Aliamphritea ceti: one gene and its partner. The protein of the gene in region 1 interacts with the protein of each later gene in a pairwise test. Links are inferred from orthologs where the notes say so. Each region holds a gene or a part of one and is shown on either strand. Other genes may lie near its edges. The genes, in order: groL and grpE.

Region 1 (10,466 bases):
CCAGATGCGATTCCATCATTCTGACTGCAGCACTTAATTTGGGCTCGTGTTGCTCCAGTGCCCCCAGTGATACCAGCGGCTGCGGAGAGTCCGCCTGAGCCTTACCGTCATAAATAAAGGCACTGGCAACCTCAAGCGCGAGTGTATGGCCATACCGGCTGCGTATCAGATATAAAATAAAATCAAACGTGGGAGCGGCACCACCGGTTGTAAAAATACGGCCATCAACCACATAACGGTCCGGCCGCACTTCGACTCTGGGATAACGGTCCCGAAAGTCCTCAAGATCTTCCCAGTGCGTGGTTGCACTTTTTCCTTCCAGCAAACCGGCTCTGGCTAGCATCCAACTGCCAGACTCAACCCCTCCTACATAAGCAAAGTCTCTGGCAAACTGTTTAAAACCGGCCAGACGCTGCTTATCCATGTGCTGTTCGTGATGAAACGCCGCTATGCAAATTAATAAATCTCGTTGCAGATCAGTATCATCCATAGCCAGATCCATTGAACCCTGAGGATGAATAGGCTGCCCACAGGACAATACAGCCGGCTCACCATCCAGCGTAATAACCCGCCAGGAAAACAGCACACGTCGGGAAATCCGATTGGCCGCCCGCATGGTATCCAAGGTTGAAGCCAACGACATCAGAGAAGAATCCGGCATGAGCAGAATGACTACATTCAGGCTGTCATTAGCTGGGCTAAATAAACTCATTAGAAGCGACTCCAGAATAGAAAACATTTTCATAATATCTGAAAAAAACCTAAACGGCTGCGCAAAATATCAAATCATATTCGCTAAGTGCAAACTCGTTATCCACACCCCGTGCAATTATTGGATCATTCCGGTGCACAAAGAAGGGGATACCCTCTGTGCTCCACTAAACAACAATAATCAAGTAAGACTGAATAAGCGGAGCCCGCTATGCCTTTACAACCGAACACTAAGCCTTTTATTACCTGCGCCGTTACCGGTTCTGGCGGAAGCCAAGATCGCTCACCACACGTGCCACGTAGTCCTGAGCAAATTGCAAATGATTGTATTGATGCAGCCAAAGCAGGTGCAGCCATCGTTCACTGCCATGTCCGTGAACCTGACACGGGCAAACCAAGTCGTCGCATAGAGCTATACCGTGAACTGACAGAACGGGTCAGGGATGCTGAAGTCGATGTTGTGCTGAACCTGACAGCAGGCATGGGTGGTGACATGGTATTCGGTAACCCTGAATCACCTCTTCCGCTGAATGAGGCTTCCACTGATATGGTAGGCGCTACTGAGCGAATGGAACATGTACGCCAGTGCCTTCCTGAAATCTGTACTCTGGATTGCGGCACCATGAACTTTGCCGAAGCAGATTACGTGATGACAAATACTCCAGGCATGCTTCGCGCAATGGGTCAGATGATGACTGACCTCGGTGTTCGCCCTGAAATTGAAGCCTTTGATACCGGACACCTTTGGCTGGCCAAGCAACTGGTATCTGAAGGTATTATTGAAGATCCGGTAATGATCCAGCTATGTATGGGTATCCCATGGGGCGCACCGGATGATCTAAACACCTTTATGGCAATGATCAACAATATTCCGGAAAGCTGGACCTTCTCTGCTTTCTCTATTGGCCGCAACCAAATGCCATTTGCTGCCGCTGCAATGCTAGCTGGCGGAAACGTTCGTGTCGGCCTGGAAGACAACCTATGGTTAGGCAAAGGGCAATTGGCAACTAACGCCCAGCTGGTAGAAAAAGCAGCCACTATCGTAACAAACATGGGCGCCACTCTGATGACCCCTGCTGAAGTACGGGAAAAAATGCAGCTAACTAAACGTGCCCCACTGGCACTGTAAACCTGCCAGAATAACAGCAGCCTTCGGGCTGCTGAGTAGTTTAGCCGCCCTTAAGGCTCAGAGAACAAAAAAGAGACATATATGAATAAGATTGCAGCCTGTATAGGCGGTGGAGTTATCGGTGGCGGCTGGGTCGCCCGTTTTCTGTTACATGGCTGGGACGTACGCCTGTTTGATCCGGCACCAGATGCTGAGCGTAAAGTTAACGAAGTCATTGCCAACGCTCGCCGCGCCCTTCCCGCACTGGCCGATGTACCAATGCCAGCTGAAGGCACACTGACACTCTGCTCTACTCTGGAAGAAGCCGTCAGCGAAGCACAGTGGATTCAGGAAAGCGTTCCTGAACGCCTGGAGCTGAAACATAAAGTGATGGCCTCTATTCAGGCAGCCTGCCGCAGTGATGCCATCATAGGCTCTTCAACTTCTGGTTTTAAACCATCGGAACTGCAGGAAAACGCTGCAAATCCGGGACAAATAATGGTGGCACATCCATTTAATCCGGTATACCTGGTACCACTGGTTGAAGTTGTGCCCAGCCAGGCCTGCAGCCCTTATCAGGTTACTAGTGCCAAACAGATTCTTGATGGCATCGGCATGAAGCCTCTGGTTGTTCGCAAGGAAATCGACGCTCATATTGCTGACCGTCTGCTAGAAGCAGTCTGGCGGGAAGGCTTATGGCTGATTAAAGATGATATCGCGACCACCGAAGAAATTGACGATGCTATTCGTTTCGGCTTTGGTTTACGCTGGGCACAGATGGGTTTATTTGAAACCTACCGTATTGCCGGCGGTGAAGCCGGTATGGCTCACTTCATCGGTCAGTTCGGTCCTGCCCTTGCGTGGCCATGGACCAAACTGATGGATGTACCGGAACTGACTGATGAACTAATCCAGAAAATTGCTGATCAGTCAGATGCCCAGTCAGGTATGTACGACCTTCGCCAGCTAGAACAAATTCGTGATGACAACCTGGTTGGCATAATGCGGGTACAAAAAAACGCCGACTGGGGGGTAGGAGCTATGCTGCGCGAGCATGACCAACGTCTCAAAGCTATGTCTCCGGCTCAGGCGCAGCCTGAAATTAGTGCAGAGCCTCTGCAAATGTTCAGCGGCAAAGTACTTCCTGCCTGGATCGATTACAACGGTCACATGAACGAAGCCAATTATCTGCGGGTCTTCAGTGATGCTACCGATAATTTCATGGCCTTTATAGGCGTCAATGATGCATATATACAGGCAGGCCAAAGTTACTACACAGTAGAAACTCATATTCGCCATCTGGACGACATTAAACTGGGGCAAGGTATTGAAGTACGCACTCAGCTAATCTCGCAGAGTGCTAAAAAAATGCACTTATTCCACTTTATGTACAACCGTGAAACCGGAGCTTTAATTGCCACTGGCGAACATATGCTGCTTCATGTCGATATTAATGCAGGCAAAACCTGCCCTGCTACCGATTATGTACAGACCAGACTGACAGCTATATTTGACAGCCATTCTGATTTAGCTGTACCTGAAGGTGCAGGTAATGCGATTGGCAAGAAATAGCAACAGCAGTAAAAAGACGATACGGGCTGCCTTGAGCAACCCGTTTCTATTTGGCAATTATCTCTTATAATCATTAACTTAAGTTACGCCTCAGAGTCATCATTGTGACATGTAAAACTCTTTCTATGAGTTATGCATCCTGTATAGTGCTAAAATCGCTTTTTTTTAGCTATAAGTCCGCGTTATTTGCCGCTGGAAAAGGATTATACGATGGCCACGTTCTCCCTCGGAGGCTCACTGGATAACGAACTCTTCGCTGAAGCCTATGATGAGTTTCTTGAACAATACAGACTTTGTGAATCCAGCATAGTTGACCTTGAACACTCCCCCGAAGATGCAGAATTACTGGGCGATCTGTTCCGTACCGTGCATACCGTAAAAGCTAACTCAAGCATGCTCAGCTTTGCACCTATGGTCGTTATTCTTCAAGAATTGGAAAACGTACTGGACCTTGTTCGGGAAGGCCAGATCCCCTTTTCCGACCGAGCCGGCGATCTGGTATTACTGCTTATGGATAAAGCCCGGGATTTTATGGAGCAATATCATGACGCTCAGCAGGTTGAATATGATGATGCACTCTATGAATCTGTAAAAGCAGGATTACAGAAACTCTCAATGGCACCACCTGAAATGGTCGCGCCACTGCTAGTCAATATCATTGCACTGGTGGACCCTAATACTAGCCAGGTGCCTCTTAAAGAAAAGCACTGGCTCGAAAGCTTCACCGAACCCAGTGAAGACCTCAGTTTCCTGTACAACATGGCACAAGCTTGTGAACAGCGGGTTGGATACTGGCAGGGCCGGACCGACAGAGTGGTTAAGCTGGCACTGGCAACCAATGAAGCTGGCGGCAGCCCGGTAGACGCCAATGCTTTAGCCGCCTCCCTCTTTACCCACGATATAGCCATGGCCTTCCTGCCAACCTCACTACTGACTAAGCAAAGCTCCCTTGACGAACATCAGATCAAATTAATGCGCCAGCATGTTCAGGTTTCTGCTCATCTGATGCGCTCAATGTTCGATTCGCAAAATGCCGGAACAATGCTAATGCAGCATCAGGAGCTATTCAGTGGCAGTGGCTACCCTAAAGGACTTAGCGGTAATCAAATTTGCACTGGTGCTAAAATCATTGCCATAGTTCACACCTTTGAAGCAATCACTCACGGACACACCAGCACCTCGTTGCACAAACGGCCACTGATGCGGGCCTTACTGGAAATAAGTAATAAGGCCGGTGTCGATTTCGACCAGCAATGGGTCGAAATATTTATGAAAGTGGTACGCGAGCAAAAATAGCTGCGTATCAACGGCAAGACCGCGAAAACTCAGACATAAAAAATCCCCGCTACCTGTAAAGATATCGGGGATTTTTTTATAGCAAACCGGCTACGCAAGCATAGCCGGCGAGTGCCGGGGGCTGATTACATCATGCCGCCCATGCCACCCATACCGCCCATGCCACCCATATCAGGCATGCCACCAGCAGCACCGCCTTCAGCAGGCGCATCAGCTATCATCGCTTCAGTAGTGATCATCAGGCCTGCAACAGAAGCAGCAGCCTGTAATGCAGAACGGGTAACTTTAGCTGGGTCCAGGATACCCATCGCCAGCATGTCGCCGTATTCGCCAGAAGCAGCGTTGTAACCGAAATTACCTTCGCCCTTCTCACGGATGTTCGCAACGATTACAGAACCTTCTGCACCGGCGTTACCAACGATCTGGCGCAGTGGTGCTTCCAGAGCACGGAAAGCCAACTCAACACCAACGCTCTGGTCGTGGTTTTCACCTTTCAGTACGCCAACCTTATCCATTGCACGGATCAGGGCAACACCACCACCAGGGATAACACCTTCTTCTACAGCAGCGCGGGTTGCATGCAGAGCATCTTCAACACGTGCTTTCTTCTCTTTCATTTCAACTTCAGTCGCAGCACCTACCTTGATAACTGCAACACCGCCAGCCAGCTTAGCAACGCGTTCCTGCAGCTTCTCACGGTCATAATCAGAAGAAGTTTCTTCCATCTGTGCACGAATCTGGTTAACACGGTTTTCGATAGCTGTAGCTTCGCCAACACCGTCAACAATAGTCGTGTTTTCTTTAGTGATAGAAACACGCTTCGCCTGACCCAGTTGCTCCAGAGAAGCACCCTCCAGGTTCAGACCAACTTCTTCAGAAATTACAGTACCGCCAGTCAGAGTTGCGATATCTTCCAGCATTGCCTTACGACGATCGCCGAAGCCAGGCGCTTTAACAGCAGCAACTTTAACGATACCGCGCATGTTGTTAACAACCAGAGTCGCCAGCGCTTCGCCTTCAACATCTTCTGCGATGATCAGCAATGGACGGGAAGACTTAGCAACCTGTTCCAGGATTGGCAGCAGATCACGGATATTAGAAACTTTCTTATCCACGATCAGCATGAATGGGTTTTCCAGATCAACGCTCATGCTGTCCTGGTTGTTGATGAAGTAAGGAGACAGGTAACCGCGGTCAAACTGCATACCTTCTACTACGTCCAGTTCATTCTCCAGACCGGTACCTTCTTCAACGGTGATAACACCTTCTTTACCTACACGCTCCATAGCTTCAGCAATGATGTCACCAACCTGTACGTCAGCGTTAGCTGAGATAGTACCTACCTGAGCAATAGACTTGGTATCTGCACAAGGTACAGCCATTGCTTTCAGCTGTTCAACAACGGCAGCAGCAGCTTTATCGATACCGCGCTTCAGATCCATTGGGTTCATGCCAGCAGCAACTGATTTCAGACCTTCGTTAACGATAGCCTGAGCCAGAACTGTAGCAGTAGTTGTACCGTCACCGGCAACATCGTTGGCCTGGGAAGCAACTTCCTTAACCATCTGAGCGCCCATGTTCTCGAACTTGTCGCTCAGTTCGATTTCTTTCGCAACAGATACACCATCTTTAGTGACTGTTGGCGCGCCGAATGCTTTATCCAGAACAACGTTACGACCTTTAGGCCCCAGAGTTGTTTTTACAGCGTCTGCCAGAATGTTAACACCAGCCAGCATGCGCTGACGCGCGTCATTACCAAACAATACTTCTTTAGACATTTTGAAAATCCTGTATTCAATTCAAGTAGATTGAAAAATTCTTATCCGGGCCTGGAGCGATTACGCTTCTAGAACACCAAAAATTTCGCTTTCGCTCATTACCAGCAGTTCTTCGCCGTCAACTTTAACAACGTTAGAACCTGCGTACTGACCGAAAATAACCTGATCACCAACTTGAACTGTCAAAGCCTGAATTTCACCAGCATTGGTTATGCGGCCGTTACCAACAGCAACTACTTCGCCCTGGTTAGGCTTTTCAGTTGCAGAACCTGGTAAAACGATACCTGAAGCAGTAGTTGCTTCTTCTTCTTTACGGCGAACAACAACACGGTCGTGTAGTGGACGAATTTTCATTGAATATCTCTCCTGATCCATCTGATCAAAAAAAGTCGTTTATAGTTATTAAACCGCTCATTTAGCTCCGAACTCTTTGACTTATAAAGACTTCAGACCGAAGCAAAGCATGTTTTACATGTTTACAAAGTGATTATCTATATCACCTAATAAATGATGATGTTTAGCTAGATGGGGCCGGCAAAATGGTTTTCAACACTTAACATTAAAAAAAGTGTGATTTTTCTGTTCCGAAAATCAGTCTTCCCGTCGGTATTCGCCGTCAATCACATCACCTTTATTCAAAGTCGATGAATCACGGGGATCAGCATGGTGGAAATTACCAGGACCAGCATGATGATGAAAACCCTGTGTAGGGTTGATCAGCGTCACCTTACTCATGACCAAATCAGCAAAACGCTGACGGGTAAACGGAATCAGACACAGAAACCCAATCACGTCTGTCACAAAGCCAGGCGTGAGTAAAAGCGCCCCACCTACGGCCAACACAATCCCTTCCACCATTTCACGGCCAGGCATTTCACCAGTCGCCATTCGGCCCTGTGCACGACGTAGCGTAGCAAACCCCTGATATCGCAACATGTTTACCCCAATAAATGCGGACAACAACACCAGGCCAACAGTATTCCAGGCACCGATTGCCTGACCTACATTAATCAGCAGGGTAATCTCTATAATTGGCACTATGATGAACAGCAAAAATATAAAACGCATAACAATAACCTGTCAGAAAAATAACGTTGGAGAAATCATTACTTTGTAACTATATAAGTAACCTATAAATCCTATGCTTCAGGCTACTACGATTGTCACAATTTCGCGATCATTTCAGCTTAACCTGACATATTTTCATAACCTGTACGAAAGCGACAAAGCTGCAGCATAATAATTTAATAAAGCAGAGTTTCTTGTTGTGCTATGCAACACCAAACTAAAATATTCATTTATATTTTTATATAAAAAAACCATAACTTATTGATATATATTGAAATTATAAATTTAACATTGAACAGTATGGACTTTTACGCAATTGCGTTATAACTTTTACAAAAGATTGTTGCACTGCACATATAAAAACAAAAAAACACAACATAATTTAAGGTAGTCCGCAGATGGAATTAAAAGATAAAGTAATTGTTATCACCGGTGGTGGCAGAGGCCTTGGTCGTGCAATGGCACTCCAGGTTGCAGCTAAAGGCGCTAAGCTGGCGCTTGTCGATCTTGATCAACAAGGTCTGGATGAAACCATTGGACTCTGCATGGAACTCGGTACTGAAGCCCGTGGTTATATTGCTAACATCGCTGAAGAAGATGCAGTTACCGAACTCTTTAATGATATCGCTGAAGATTTTGGTGCCATCCACGGCCTGGTAAACAATGCAGGTATTACCCGGGATGGCCTGTTCATCAAAGTTAAAGATGGCAAGGTCGTCAGCAAAATGAGCCTGGACAACTGGAATCTGGTTATGGATGTTAACCTGACGGGCACTTTCCTGTGTGGCCGTGAAGCAGCCATTAAAATGATTGAGCTGGGTTGCGAAGGATGCATCATTAACATCTCCTCTATTTCACGTAACGGCAACATGGGCCAGACTAACTACACAGCAACGAAAGCTGGCGTTCAGGCTATGGCTGTTACCTGGGCAAAAGAACTTGCGCGCTATAGTATCCGTGCAGCATCAATTGCTCCCGGTTATATCGGCACAGAAATGGTCATGAGTATGAAACCTGAAGCGCTGGAAAAAATTGCCGCAGGCATTCCAGCCAAGCGCCTTGGCAAGCCTGAAGAAATAGCCAGTACTGTCGCTTTTATTCTGGAAAACGACTACGTCAACGGCCGGTGTATTGAAGTGGATGGTGCACTGCGCATCTAATCAACACCGCAAACAACAAAGCCAGCAACTCGCTGGCTTTTTTGTGTCCGTTTTTTCTTTTAATACCCTAAGCTGCGATCAACCGACTTAACCGGCAGCCCCTGCCCTAACGCATGGATATACTCTTTTGCCTGAACAATTGCGTCCCTGATAGATGTTGGGGCCGCAATGTGCGGTGTGATGAGTACGTTCTCCATTGACCAAAGAGGTGAGTCCTGCGATAACGGCTCGTGCTCAAACACATCCAACATTGCACCGCGTAAACGTTGCTTGCGTAATGCATCAATTAAGGAAGGCGAATCTACTACCTCGCCCCTTCCTGCATTTATTATCACAGCATCCGGCAGTAATTGCTCAAACACAGCAGAATTGATTAACCCTTGAGTATGCTGACTGGAAGGCAATAAATTTATTAATACTCGAGTTCCCTGTAAAAACTCATCCAGACAGTCCTGGCCAGCAAAGCTATCAACACCAGAAACAACCTTCTCGGTACGACTCCAACCTCTAACAGGATAGCCATCTTCAGCAAGCTGTTGAGCAACCTGCGCTCCAATAGCACCCATACCAAGAATACCAACCGGCCAGCCAGCCCTAGCATCTATATTTTTTGACCACCACTGATTGTTTGATTGCTGCTGCTGATAACGGTCAAAATCACGACTAAAATGCAACAAACCGTAACGTACATAATCAGTCATCCACGCAGCCATGCCCGCATCACGTAATTTTAAAATAGGAACAGCTTCAGGCAATCCCGCCACAGCTAAAAGTTTATCAACACCCGCACCAAGATTAATGATGCCTTTCAACTGGGTCTGATGTGCAAATAACGCTTCCGGAGGTTGCCAAACCAGTGCGTAATCAGCCTGCCAATCCGAACATTCCGCTTCAGACCAGAGACGACAATCAGCACTGGGTAGAAACTCTGATATAACCGGCAGCCACTCAGAAAAGTCTTCGCCACGTGCGCAAAACACTATCTTCATACTTTCTTTCCTTCAGAGCTTTTAATTTAAAACTGGTCAAACTTACTCTAAAGCAAAAAAAAGCCCGACAACAGTGCCGGGCTTTCATGAATGATAAGTAAAATTAAGATCAATCCTTAATTCGATACTCAGCAGATCTCGCGTGTGCAGTCAGACTCTCTCCACGGGCAAGAACCGACGCAACTTTCCCCATTTCAGAAGCACCTTCTTCAGAGAACATAATCAGTGAAGAACGTTTCTGGAAGTCATATACACCCAGCGGAGATGAGAAGCGCGCGGTACCGGACGTCGGTAATACGTGATTAGGACCTGCACAATAATCACCTAACGCTTCAGCCGTATAACGGCCCATGAAAATCGCACCAGCATGCTTAATTTCAGGCAACAAAGCCTGAGGATCTTCAATAGACAATTCCAGGTGTTCAGGAGCAACCCGGTTGCTAACAACAGCTGCTGCTGAAAGATCAGGCACTTTAATCAGCGCCGCCCGATCTGCCATAGATACACGGATAATCGCTTCACGCTCCATTGTCGGCAGCAGCTTGTTAATACTTGCTTCGACCTTATTAAGGAACTCTGCATCCGGAGATACCAAAATAGGCTGCGCATCTTCGTCATGTTCTGCCTGAGAAAACAGGTCCATAGCTATCCAGTCTGGATCTGTCTGGCCATCACAGATCACCAGAATTTCTGAAGGACCGGCAATCATATCGATGCCCACAGCACCGAATACTGCCCGTTTAGCTGTCGCAACAAAGATGTTACCCGGGCCAACAATTTTATC
Region 2 (4,122 bases), 750 kb from region 1 along the record:
CAGGTCTGGTAAGCCGTCATCATTTTGAAGGCGGTCATTCCGTTTTCGAATTGAGCAAGGACGAGCAGCACGATCATATTGTTTGCGTAAAATGTGGCAAAGTACGTGAATTTACTGATACCAACCTGACTAAGCGCCAGGATGAGATTGCTGAAGGCTTAGGCTTCACTGTTACTGACCGTACCTTGTACCTGTATGGTGTATGTAAAGAAGGCTGCGAAGCTAAGTAAGCTTTCTCAGATGTAAAAAAAACCGGCTCTGGCCGGTTTTTTATTGTCTGTTTACAATTCTTAGTGAGGGCGGGTAATACTGAGCATTTCTTTGGCGTGTTCACGTGAAGTATTGGTAACATCAATACCACCAAGCATACGTGCAACTTCTTCAACTCTCTCATCGGAACTTAGCATATTGATCTGTGTGTGAGTGTGCTTCTTGCCGGCTCGCTTGCTGACAAACAGGTGCTGATGCCCCTGAGATGCAACTTGTGGCTGGTGTGTGACACACAATACCTGACTATGTCCGCCAAGCTGGCGTAACAATCGTCCTACCACTTCGGCGATGGCGCCGCCTATGCCAACATCTACTTCATCAAATATCAGCGAAGGTGTACTGGCTGATTGTGCTGTGATTACCTGAATTGCCAAACTGATACGTGACAGTTCACCACCGGATGCAATTTTATGCAGTGATCGTGCTGGTTGGCCTTTGTTTGTTGAAATCAGAAATTCTATTTCTTCTAGCCCGTTTGGATTTAACTGACCTTTTTCATAAGCGGTGAGTTGTACGTCAAGATTAGCGGCAGGCATACCGAGATCATGTAGCTGCTTATTAACCTGTTTGTTCAGTTTGCGGGCAGTACGCTCACGGACTTCACTGAGACGCTCAGCAAGTTGATAGTAACCTTCCTGTGCTAACTGTGCTTGCTGTTCAAGGGCATCGAGCTCCTGATCAGACATTGACAGATCTGCCAACTCAGCTTGTAGTGCGCTTAAATGATCGCTCAGTTCTTCAGGTGCAATACGGTGTTTGCGTGCGAGGTCGAACAGACTGCTGAGGCGATCTTCGACAATAAGCTGGCGTTCTGGGTTTAATTCAACCCGGCCGAGATATTGATTCATCTCCTGGCTGGCTTCTTCTATCTGAATTTGTGCACTGGTCAGCATTTCCATTGTCTGACGAATCGAAGGTGATTGCGCTTTCATATTGCTGAGCAGATGCTGGCACTGGTTCAATAAGTTAAGGCAGTTACCGCCTTCGCCGTCCTGAGTTATTTGTAGCAGTTGCTGACCTGTTTGGATAATTTCACCTGCGTTGGCCAGCGTTTGCTGTTCACTGACGAGGGATTCAAATTCACCGCTTTGAATTTGCAGTGTTTCAAGCTCTTCAACCTGATAACTAAGTAACTGGACTCGGGCTGCCTGTTCTTCGTTTTGTTGCGAAAGTGTTTTGTGTTTCTGATCAAGCAAGCGCCATTGCTTGTATTGCTGACGGGTTTGTTTAACCAGGCGGGTTTCGCCTGAGAAAGCATCCAGTAAGTGTCGGTGATGATCTTTTTTAAGCAGGCGCTGATGTTCGTGTTGACCATGAATTTCAATTAAATATTCGCCCAACTGACGTACTTTAGCGATTGGACAGGCGGTGCCATTTATATAACACCGTGAACGGCCTTCTGCGGTAACAACGCGACGAAGAATGCACTGATCATCCTGATTCAGCTCCTGCACAATTAGCCAGTCTCTGGCGGTTGGAATTTGACTAATATCGAAGTCAGCAGTGATTTCTGCCCGTTCTGCACCGTTGCGGACGGTGCCGCTGTCGGCGCGTTTGCCTAAGGCGAGCCCCAGAGCATCGAGCATAATTGACTTGCCGGCACCAGTCTCTCCGCTCACAACGGTCATGCCGTTGTGAAGTTCTAAATCGAGCTGTTCAACAATGGCGTAATTACGAATGTTTAACTGTGTCAGCATTCTTCTGGCCTCAGGAAAAAGTGCGCTTATTTTTACGTACTGCTGTATCGCGTATTGACGTCGGCCAACCTGGTATAAATGACGTATGTTCAACGGAGAGGTTGAGTGACGTATCACTGTATGAGCTGTGTTTTTATACAGTGTTTTTTAATTTATAAGCCATTCCCTTATCAGACGCAATATGTTTTCTCGTCAGGTGTTAAAAAAATATGTCTTTTTACTTGAATCTTGCCGGCACAGCCCCATATATGTCTGCAACGTTATTTACCCCGTTACTAAGCTGTGCGGGTGTAAAGATTCCTTTTGTGAAGCAGTGGTCGACAGGCTGTTGCAGACAGAAATATCTTGGAGAAACAGATGGCAGGTGAAGATAAAGTTCAGGCTGATGCGGCGCAAGAAGGCGCTGAAGAAATTCTTGAAACCGTAGAAGGTGTTCTGGCGGATGAAGAAGAGTTACTGAACACTGCTGCTGAAGGTGAGCTGGATGTGGCTGCCTTACAAGCATCCGTAACAACTCTGGAAACTCAGGTTGCTGCGCTGAAAGATCAGGAGTTACGTACTCAGGCTGAAATGCAGAATATTCGCCGTCGGGCTGAAATGGATGTTGAGAAAGCGCATAAGTTCGCACTGGAGAAATTCAGTAATGAATTGTTGCCTGTTCTGGATAGCCTGGAGCGTGCAATTGAAGCAAGCCAGTCTGATGAAGAGGCGGTGAAAGTACTGCGTGAAGGTGTCGAGATGACACTGAACATGTTTGTTGCCGGTCTAGAAAAGTTCAAAGTTGAGCAGATTAACCCAATGGGTGAAAGCTTTAATCCTGAACTGCATCAGGCAATGTCTATGGTGCCAAACCCTGAAGTGCCTGCGAATAATGTTATGGCGGTTATGCAGAAAGGTTACACCTTGCATGGTCGCTTGATTCGTCCGGCTATGGTTGTCGTGTCCAAGGGATAAAAATGGCCTTCTGTGACAGTTTATCGCAGAAAAACGCATAAAAGCCGTAAAAAAGATCCGGTTTTGGCTTGAAAGCATGAAAACCGGACATATATAGCAAGCAAGGCTTTATTACAGAATTTTCGTCCGTCATACCGGGCACAGAAAGATTGGAGTTTTACAATGGGTAAAATCATCGGGATCGATTTAGGTACCACTAACTCATGCGTTGCAGTACTGGACGGTGAAAACACTAAAGTTATTGAGAATGCCGAAGGCGATCGCACCACTCCTTCCATCATCGCTTACACAGGTGAAGGTGAGACTCTGGTTGGCCAACCTGCAAAGCGTCAGGCAGTAACTAACCCGATTAATACACTGTTTGCTATTAAGCGTCTGATTGGCCGTCGTTTTAAAGATTCTGTTGTTCAGAAAGACATCAGCATGGTGCCATACAAAATTGTTGAAGCTGATAACGGCGATGCCTGGGTTCAGGTAAATGACAATAAAATGGCTGCTCCACAGGTATCTGCAGAAATTCTGAAGAAGATGAAGAAGACTGCTGAAGACTACCTGGGTGAAACTGTTGATGCAGCAGTAATTACTGTTCCGGCTTACTTCAACGATGCGCAGCGTCAGGCAACTAAAGATGCCGGTAAGATCGCTGGTCTGGAAGTTAAGCGTATTATCAACGAGCCAACTGCTGCGGCACTGGCTTACGGTATGGACAAGTCTAAAGGCGATAAGACTATCGCTGTATACGATCTGGGTGGCGGTACTTTCGATATCTCTGTTATCGAAATTGCTGAAGTAGACGGCGAGCACCAATTCGAAGTACTGGCTACTAACGGTGATACGTTCCTAGGTGGTGAAGATTTCGACCTGCGTCTGATTGAATATTTGGCAGACGAGTTCAAGAAAGAATCTGGTATCGATCTGCACAACGACCCTCTGGCGCTACAGCGTCTGAAGGAAGGTGCTGAGAAAGCTAAGGTTGAACTGTCATCTGCCCAACAGACTGACGTAAACCTGCCATACATTACTGCTGATGCAACAGGTCCTAAGCACCTTAACGTTAAGATTACCCGCGCTAAGCTGGAATCTCTGGTTGAAGAACTGGTTGAGCGTTCACTGGAACCTTGCCGTATCGCGTTGAAAGATGCTGATTTGTCTGCTTCTGAAATTGATGAAGTAATCCTGGTTGGTGGTCAGACACGTATGC

Evidence for each region.
Region 2: the proteins of groL (region 1) and grpE interact in binary tests that used the Escherichia coli proteins (3 or more experiments, as listed by UniProt). The link is inferred for Aliamphritea ceti from one-to-one orthologs.

What each region holds. Positions count from the first base shown.
Region 1 is NZ_AP025282.1:1,370,364-1,380,829, reverse strand. The notes cover bases 4,140-7,105. They hold groL (chaperonin GroEL), read right to left. Parts: upstream 6,466-7,105; coding sequence 4,813-6,465; downstream 4,140-4,812. Other genes in these bases: OCU49_RS06295 (FxsA family protein), read right to left, coding at 7,057-7,105; OCU49_RS06300 (co-chaperone GroES), read right to left, coding at 6,526-6,819; OCU49_RS06310 (HD domain-containing phosphohydrolase), read left to right, coding at 4,140-4,687. Outside these bases: OCU49_RS06325 (GlxA family transcriptional regulator), read right to left, coding at 1-712; 3-dehydrocarnitine:acetyl-CoA trimethylamine transferase BcoG, read left to right, coding at 923-1,840; OCU49_RS06315 (carnitine 3-dehydrogenase), read left to right, coding at 1,922-3,391; more of OCU49_RS06310, read left to right, coding at 3,602-4,139; more of OCU49_RS06295, read right to left, coding at 7,106-7,533; OCU49_RS06290 (SDR family oxidoreductase), read left to right, coding at 7,932-8,693; OCU49_RS06285 (2-hydroxyacid dehydrogenase), read right to left, coding at 8,753-9,682; hisD (histidinol dehydrogenase), read right to left, coding at 9,792-10,466.
Region 2 is NZ_AP025282.1:618,587-622,708, forward strand. What follows is about bases 1,182-4,122. They hold grpE (nucleotide exchange factor GrpE), read left to right. Parts: upstream 1,182-2,324; coding sequence 2,325-2,921; downstream 2,922-4,122. Other genes in these bases: recN (DNA repair protein RecN), read right to left, coding at 1,182-1,967; dnaK (molecular chaperone DnaK), read left to right, coding at 3,084-4,122. Also shown: fur (ferric iron uptake transcriptional regulator), read left to right, coding at 1-230; more of recN, read right to left, coding at 291-1,181. UniProt on the Escherichia coli protein: Participates actively in the response to hyperosmotic and heat shock by preventing the aggregation of stress-denatured proteins, in association with DnaK and GrpE. It is the nucleotide exchange factor for DnaK and may function as a thermosensor.